2 regions of the Pseudaminobacter sp. Soil_N_29 genome follow, and region 1 is predicted to be linked to the other one. Evidence: riboswitches for the same ligand, from Rfam matches in the RefSeq annotation. Region 1 holds a riboswitch; the other holds the start of a gene.

Region 1 (4,193 bases):
GGCTCCGTCGCAGCGCCCTGTCCGCCGGCAAGTCCGGCCAGATGGTGCATCAGCGCGCGCATATTGTCCGGCCCGCCCTCGCGGAAATAGGCGAGCAGCAGGTCGAGCTTTTCGCGAGGCAGTGTCGAGCATTCGATCAGCCGCTGGTCCTCGTCGTGGCTTTCGCCGGGCAGCAGCGCGAGGCGAATGTTCTTCTCGCGGCAGATGGCGGCCAGCCGGTCGCAGCCATAGCGCCACCAGTCGTAGCCGCCAAGGATGCGCACGAGGATGATTTTTGCGTGGGCGGCCACGCTGTCGACCCAAAGGTCCACCGACATCGGGTGGCGCAGGTCGCGAAGTGCTGCCAGCCGCATGGAGGGCAGGGTGTCCGCCTCCTGCCGCCACGCCGCAGCCAGCCCGGCCAGATCGCTGTCGGTGAAAGACAGCGCCACGACATCCGCCGGCGTCTGCCGCAGGTCGACCGGCTCGATCAGGTCGTCGAGCGAGGCGGATGTCGTGGTCAGTATGTGCATGGCCGCGCGCGCCTGCTCAGTTCGCCAGAATGCGCTCGATGGCCTCGCGGTTCAGGCCCTTCAGCCCGATGACGACGAGACGCGAGCGGCGCTCCTCGGCCGGCGTCCAGGCGCGGTCATAATAGTGGTTCACGCGCGGGCCGACGGCTTGCACCAGAAGCCGCATCGGCTTGCCGGCCACATCGACAAAACCCTTCACGCGCAGCACGTTCTCCTGCTCTGCTGCCGCCGCCACGCGGTTTGCCAGTTCCTCGGGGCTGGCGATGGCCGGCAACTCCACGATGAACGAGTCAAAATCGTCGTGCTCATGGTCGAGCATGCCGTCATGCAGCGTCTTGCGGTTTTCGATGTCGTCCTCGACGGCGAGGCCGAGGCCGAGCATCACCGACGGATCGACCTTGCCATGCGCGCTCGGCACCACTTTTACCGCGCGTGACAGATGCTCGCCGATCGTCGCATGGGCGCGGGCGCTGCCGTCCGCGTCGATCAGGTCGCTCTTGGAAAGGATGATGAGGTCGGCGCAGGCCACCTGGTCCTGGAACACTTCCTCGACCGGATCGTCGTGGTCCAGCGTCTCGTCTTCCTCGCGCTGCGCCTGCAGGGCGTCCATGTCGGAGGCAACCTGACCGGCGGCGAGAGCGGCACCGTCCACCACGGCAACGACGCCGTCGACCGTCACGCGGCTCTTCACCGAAGGCCACTGGAAGGCCTGCACCAGCGGCTTGGGCAGCGCCAGGCCCGAGGTCTCGATCAGGATGTGATCCACCTTCGGCTCGCGCGACAGGATTTCATCCAGCGCCGGCACAAAATCGTCGGCCACGGTGCAGCACAGGCAGCCGTTTGCCAGCTCGACGATGTTTTCCTCCGGGCAGGCGTCGATGCCGCAGCTTTTCAGAATCTCGCCGTCCACGCCGACATCGCCGAATTCGTTGACGATCAGCGCCAGGCGCTTGCCATTGGCGTTTTCGAGGATGTTGCGGATCAGCGTGGTTTTGCCGGCGCCGAGAAAGCCGGTGACGACGGTGCAGGGAACGCGGGTCGCGGAGGCGGTCATGAAATGTCCTTCACTATGGCAAGAGGGGGAATGCGGGCGACAAGGCCGCGCTTGAGGCTGTCGGGGCGGCCGCGCCAGGGCAGTATGCCGTCTGTGGCGGTCGCGAAAAGCTTGGCGCCGGCAATCAGGTCCGGGCCGCTTTCAGGCGTCAGGTCGCCGAAGACGTAGCTCCAGCAGCCGTTGCGAAGCAGTGCGGCACTCAGCCGGCGCTTGCAGTTGCCAAGGCACTCGACCTGCTGGACACGGATGTTTTCGTTGGAAGCGGCGCGCAGCGTGGCCTGCGCCAGAAATTCGCCGGCGCGGGGGCGGGCGTCGGAGCCGGTTTCGTCCCGGCAGGAGGAACAGACGACAACGGTTATGTCGGAGCCATCCGCATCACGGACATCCTCGGCCAGCGCTGTCGAGTCAGCTTCGGTCTTCACTAGAATCATGCTCCTTGCCCAGGACACCCGCCGGGCGGTCGGATTAATGGTATGACGGCAGGTCTCCTGGCTCGCGCATCGTCGCCTCACGCCGCCTTCCCGGAAAACTCCAGTGGCTGTCGGCCTTCGGCTCTTCGCTTACAGTTGCGGGTACAGCTGCGGAATTGGGATTTGTCCCCGCACCGCATTCCCTCTTGGCCCCTCCCTTTGCGGAGAGGGGACCGTCGCGGGCGAATTTAGGCGGGGGCGGCTTGGCCTGTCAACGCGCGGTTACGACGTGAGGATGTCCGTCAGCGCCGGTGCCAGGTCGCCGGCAGGCACGACGTCGATGCGCTCCAGTTCCAGCCATTGCGCCATCAGGCGAAGCTCGTCGGCCAGGGCTTCGGCGGTGTGGGCTGGTGCGCCGGGTTCTGCATAGGCGGCCTGCACGCGCAGCACACCGGCGGGCCGGTCGGCCTTGAGGTCGATGCGCGCCGCAATGGTGTCGCCGAGCAGGAAGGGCAGGACGTAATAGCCGTATTGCCGCTTGGCGGCTGGCGTGTAGATTTCGATGCGATAGCGGAAGCCGAATAGCCGTTCGGCGCGGGAGCGTTCCCACACGACCGGGTCGAAGGGGGCCAGCAGCGCGCGGGCCTCCACCTTGCGCGGCATGCGTGCGCCCGTGTGCAGATAGGCCTGCTGGCTCCAGCTCTCCACGCGCACCGGCAGAAGCTCCCCCGATTCGACCAGCTCTTCCACGCGGCCCTTCACGTCGGCGGACGAGAGACGAAAATAGTCGCGCAGGTCACCCACCGTCGCGATGCCCAGCGCGCGGGCAGAGATGCGCAGCAGTTCGCGGTGCGCGTCGGCGGCGGTCGGCGCCGGCGCGGAAAAGACCGATGACGGCAGCACGCGCTCGGGCAGGTCGTAGAGGCGCTCGAAGCCGCGGCGCGAGGCGGTGGTGATGCGGCCGGCCCAGAACAGCCATTCGAAGGCGTGCTTTTCGTCGCTCCAACCCCACCAGCCGCCGGAACCCTTGGCGCCGTCAATGTCGGAGGCGGCGACGGGGCCTCGGGCGACGACCTCGCTATAGATGTCATCGATTAGACGCGTGTTCTGCTGCGCCCAGTTGGCCAAGCCGGTGTACATCTCTTCGTGGCGTTCCGCGCGCTGCATGCGCCAACGCAGCAGCGGATAGGTTTCCACGGGCAGGAAAGAGGCTTCGTGCGCCCAATACTCGAACAGCGAGCGCTTCTTCGAGTTGGCCGCCTTGTCGAGCAGGTCGCGCGGGTAGGGGCCTAGCCGCGAGAACAGCGGCATGTAGTGCGCGCGCACCACCACGCTCACGGAATCGATCTGCAGCAGGCCGATGCGCGAAAGCACCTTGTTGAGGTGCCTGCGGTCGATGGGGCCGGCGGGGCGGGCATCGGCGAAACCTTGCGCGGCCAGCGCTATGCGCCGCGCCAGCTTGAGCGAGATCCTTTCCTTCATGTTCGTTCGCTCCGCGGGGTCCTGTTGCGACTTCCGGTTTCGTCCGGGAATCGGATTGGCGCCTCACGCTAGCAATGTTGCAACCCGAATTGTGTCAGGAGGAAAAGTGGAGTAAAAGAGTATAGATATCAAATTCGGGTTCTGAGCCGCCAATCGCGCAAAAGCGATGGACGCAGCCGCCCTTTGGCCAAGGTTTGACTTGCTTCGCCGAAGCGCCTGCGCTAACCCTCGCCGCGTTGCAGCATGGGTTTTCGGCGCCATCTGACCTGCGCATGTGTCGCGGTCCTGAGGCTCGATTCAGTGCTATAATTTGGTCGGTTGGCCGCCAACGGAAAGTCGGAGCATGAGTGGGCTATTAAGTTCATATCTTCCCATTGTCATTTTCATCGGTGTTGCCCTGGTGATCGGTCTCGCGCTGATCGCCGCGCCGTTCATTATTGCCTACCGCAATCCGGACCCGGAGAAGCTGTCGGCATATGAGTGCGGCTTCAACTCCTTCGATGACGCACGGATGAAGTTCGACATCCGCTACTATCTGGTGGCGATCCTGTTCATCATCTTCGACCTTGAGGTGGCGTTCCTGTTCCCGTGGGCGGTGTCGTTCGGCGAGATCGGCATGCTGGGCTTCTGGTCGATGATGGTCTTCCTGGCGGTGCTCACGATCGGCTTTATCTACGAATGGAAGAAGGGAGCGCTGGAATGGGATTGAATCAGGCATCCCCCACGCTTGTCGCG
Region 2 (4,193 bases), on a different contig from region 1:
TGGTGGAAAAAACCGGCAAGGTCTTCGTCCTCACCCACAACTACACCGGCTATCCGATGATCCGGCAGGCCCGCGAGATGGTGCAGAATGGCCAGCTCGGCGAAATCCGTGTCGTGCAGGCCGAATATCCGCAGGACTGGCTGACCGAGAAGGCGGAGGATCATGGGTCCAAGCAGGCGGCTTGGCGCACCGACCCCAAGCAGTCGGGCGCCGGCGGCTCCACCGGCGATATCGGCACCCATGCCTACAATCTCGCCCGTTTCGTCACCGGGCTGGAGCTGGACAGTCTTTCGGCCGACCTCGACGCCTTCGTGCCCGGCCGCCAGCTCGACGACAATGCGCATGTCATGCTGCGCTTCAAGGGCGGGGCCAAGGGCATGCTGTGGGCAAGCCAGGTCGCGCCCGGTAACGAAAATGGCCTGAAACTCAGGGTCTACGGCACCAAAGGCGGCATCGAGTGGACGCAGAGCGACCCGAACTACCTTTGGCACACGCCCTTCGGCGAGCCCAAGCGGCTGCTGACCCGTGCCGGCGCGGGCGCCGGGCCGGCCGCAGCGCGGGTCACGCGCGTGCCGGCTGGGCACCCGGAGGGCTATCTGGAAGGCTTTGCCACCATCTATGCAGAGGCTGCCAAAGCGATCCGCGCCGCGCGCCGCAACGGCAATCCGGGCAACGACGTGCTCTACCCCACGGTGGAGGACGGCGTGGAAGGCGTGGCCTTCGTCGAAGCCTGCGTGAAGTCTTCCAAGAAGAACGCGGCCTGGACCAAACTCTGACGGAATTGGCTGGGGCTGCCCTCACCATTGCCACCGCCGGGCCCCGGCAGTGGCATTTTGCCCGGCCAATCGCTATGTGAGCTCTCAAAGGTGACAAACCCGGCAATTCGGGCCAAGTTTCGGTTGCAGGGTTTAGGAAGGGCGAGCGGCATCATGGCGGCAAGGGAAAAGCTGACGAAGAACCAGCTTCGCGTGCTCGAGAAACTCGAGGCTGCGAGCGGCCCGCTCAGCGCCTACATGCTGCTCGACCAACTGCGCGAGCAGGGTTTTCGTGCGCCGCTGCAGGTCTATCGCGCGCTCGATGGCCTGATGAATGCCGGCTTCGTCCACCGGCTGGAGAGCATGAATGCCTTCGTTGCATGTTCCGAGCCGCACGACCACAGCCACCGGCTGATCGCCTTCGCCATATGTGACAAGTGCGGTCAGGTCTCGGAGTTCTCCGACGAGATCATCGGCGAGCAGCTCGACGCCTGGATCGGTTCGACCGGCTTTGCGGCGAAGAGGGCTGTGATCGAATTTCGCGGCACCTGCGCCAAATGCGCGGCGTTGGCCGCATAGGCCGGCGCGCTCGCCTCAGGTGATGCGGCCGCGCGCCACCACCGGCCGGAAGCGACGAACTCTTCTGCTGTTGACCTTCGAACCCCGCGTGGCTACCAATCGATTCGGAATTGGTTCCGCTTCGCGGCGGATGAAAAGGGAACACGGTGAGACCTTCGGGTCGAAGCCGAGACTGCCCCCGCAACTGTAACCGGCGAGCTTTCCTTCAACCAAGCCACTAAGAGCGCAGCGCGCGATTGGGAAGGCGAAGGCGAAGCGTTGACCCGGAAGTCAGGAGACCTGCCTGTTCCGGTCACCCATGCTTGAATACGGGGTGTGTTCAGGCGCGGTCGTCCGTGGCGGTGACATTTGAAAAAAGTGTTGCCGCGCGCCCGGACGATTCTGACGGACCCAGTCCCGGACATCTCCGATCGGCGGCTCTGAGCTTGCATGCTGAACTCCCGCTTGCAGGTCGAATGGAGTGCTGAATGAAGAGACTGAATTTGCGCGCAAGTGTTCTTGCGCTCGCCGCAACCGGCTGTGCGGCAATCGTGTTCCCCCAGACCGCATCGGCCGAGCAGGTCGACGATGAAACCACGCTTCTGGAACGCATCGTCGTGACGACGCCGCTGAGACGAGAAAGCTCGCTGGTGGGGTCGACATCCTCCGTCACCGTGATCGATGCCAAGGAGATCGAGCAATCTGCCGCGCCGGACCTGCCGTCGCTGTTGAGGGCCCACACCGGCGTGTCCATCGTCTCCTATGGCGGTCAGGGAGCCGCGGCCAATATCCACATGCGTGGCATGTCGGCCAGCCAGACGCTGGTTCTCATCAACGGCGTGCGGGCAAGCGCGGCCACGACCGGAACCGCCTCGATCTTCAACATTCCGCTGAGCGCCATCGAGCGCATCGAAGTGGCCAAGGGGGCGCATTCGGCGCAATATGGCGCCGACGCCATGGGCGGCGTCGTCAACATCATCACCAGGCAGGGCGGCCCCTGCGCCGATGGCCGCGACGCCTGCGCCAGCGTAACGACCGGCATCACCCACCCTTGGGGCGGCTACGTTTCCGGCTACGCTCAAGGGCGTACCTCCAACGGGATGGACTACTCGGTCGGCGGCAGTATTCTCGGCACCCGCGGCTACGACTTCACCACGCCGCTCGCCTGGGACCACGAACCGGGCGACGAAGGCTTTCTCCAGGGCTCGTTGAACCTGTCGCTGTCGAAGGATTTCGATTGGGGCAGGCTCTACGCCGATGGCCTTTTTGCATCTGGCCGCAGCCAGTATGACAGCGCCTATCCCTACGACAACGAGGTTGATGCCAGCACCTTCGCCGGAAAGCTCGGCGCGCAGATCCTGCACGGGGACGACTGGTCCTCGACCGTCGAAGCAAGCTCGGGGCTCGACTACTCGACCAATTTCCGCAAGGGCGTGGCCGGCAGCACCAAATACGACACGCAGCGCCACGGCATATTTGCCTCGACGGAGAAAGGTTTCCAGACCGGCAGCGTGGCGCATATCCTGGCCGGGGGCTTCGAGGCCTATCGCGAGCACGTCGATTCCACGATTGACTACGCCGTCACTTCGCGCACGCTCGCCGCGGTTTTCAGCCAGTATTCGCTGGAATATGAGGCGCTTCGCGTCGACAGCGGCATTCGCTACGACCACAACGAACAGTTTGGCGGCGCGACGACCTACAATGTGGGTGCGAGTTACGACGTGCTTGCCGATCTGGTGCTGCGCGCATCCTTTGCCACCGGCTTCCGGGCGCCGACCTTCAACGAGCTGTACTATCCGGGCTTTTCCAATCCGAACCTGAAGCCGGAGAAGTCGCGCTCCTATGAGGTCGGGCTGAACTGGCAGGCGGCCGCCGGCACCAGCCTGGACCTCGCCTTTTACCAGACCTGGGTGACCGACGCGATCGCCTCCTTTGCGCCGAGCTACACGCCCGAGAACGTAGCCCGCGCCCGCATCACTGGGTTCGAGGCGGCGCTGGCCCACCAGTTCAGCGAGGAATGGAGCGGCAAGACGACACTCGACATCCGCCAGCCGCTGAACCAGGACACCGGCAACTATCTTCCCTACCGCGACCTCTTCAAGGCTACCGCCGAGCTGAACTACAGCCCGACGGAAGCGCTCAACCTTTCGGCCAGGCTGCTCTATGGCGCGGCGCGCTACGCCGATGCCGCAAACACGGGGAAGCTGGCGGACTATGTGACGGTGGATTTCACGGCGCTCTATGCGCTGGATTCACAATCCCAGCTCAAGTTGTCGGTCGAGAACGTCTTCGACGAGCAATATTTGACCGCCGCGGATGGTGTTCCGCCATATTCTCAGGGATATCTCGCGCCGGGGCGTACAATCGGGTTGAGCTTCACTCGAAACTTCTGAGTTTGAAGCTGGCCCGGCACAACGGGCTCTCGTTTGAAGGCACGCGATGGGACTGGCTGAAGGGACAAGGCGGAGAGCGATGACCGCGGCGGGATACTCCATGCGTGGGGTGGGCGTAGCAATCGCTATCGCATCAGCGACCTCCGTGCCGGTCTTCGCGGCGCAGCCGCCCCACCGCGTGGTTTCGCTGAATGTCTGCACCGATCAGCTCGCCATGCTGATCGCGGGCCAGGGGCAGCTCTATTCGGTGTCCAATCTGGCGACGGATCCGACCGCATCGGTGCTGGCCGATGCGGCCGCGAGCTATGTGGTCAATCACGGCCTGGCCGAGGAAATCTTCCTGATGTCGCCGGACCTCATTGTGGCGGGCACCTATACCACCCGGACGACTGTCGATCTGTTGCGCCGGCTCGGACTGCGCGTGGAGGAGTTCGCGCCGGCGGACTCCTTCGAAGATATTCGCGCGCAAATCGCCCGCATGGGCGAG

Evidence for each region. Region 1 has a riboswitch for cobalamin ahead of AC3A4H_RS08595 (DUF1636 family protein). Riboswitches for the same ligand answer to the same signal wherever they lie in the genome.
Region 2: it holds a riboswitch for cobalamin, as region 1 does, so the genes downstream of both, AC3A4H_RS05345 (TonB-dependent receptor domain-containing protein) here and AC3A4H_RS08595 (DUF1636 family protein) in region 1, are expected to answer to the same signal.

What each region holds. Positions count from the first base shown of each region.
Region 1 covers NZ_JBDGLC010000002.1:548,335-552,527, reverse strand. The annotation lists gene cobN (cobaltochelatase subunit CobN) at 1-512, opposite strand, end outside; gene cobW (cobalamin biosynthesis protein CobW) at 529-1,566, opposite strand; gene AC3A4H_RS08595 (DUF1636 family protein) at 1,563-1,997, opposite strand; cobalamin riboswitch at 2,028-2,229, opposite strand; gene AC3A4H_RS08590 (winged helix-turn-helix domain-containing protein) at 2,259-3,458, opposite strand; gene AC3A4H_RS08585 (NADH-quinone oxidoreductase subunit A) at 3,802-4,167, shown strand; gene AC3A4H_RS08580 (NuoB/complex I 20 kDa subunit family protein) at 4,158-4,193, shown strand, end outside.
Region 2 covers NZ_JBDGLC010000001.1:1,114,590-1,118,782, reverse strand. The annotation lists gene AC3A4H_RS05355 (Gfo/Idh/MocA family protein) at 1-776, shown strand, start outside; gene AC3A4H_RS05350 (Fur family transcriptional regulator) at 930-1,334, shown strand; cobalamin riboswitch at 1,429-1,635, shown strand; gene AC3A4H_RS05345 (TonB-dependent receptor domain-containing protein) at 1,802-3,706, shown strand; gene AC3A4H_RS05340 (ABC transporter substrate-binding protein) at 3,852-4,193, shown strand, end outside.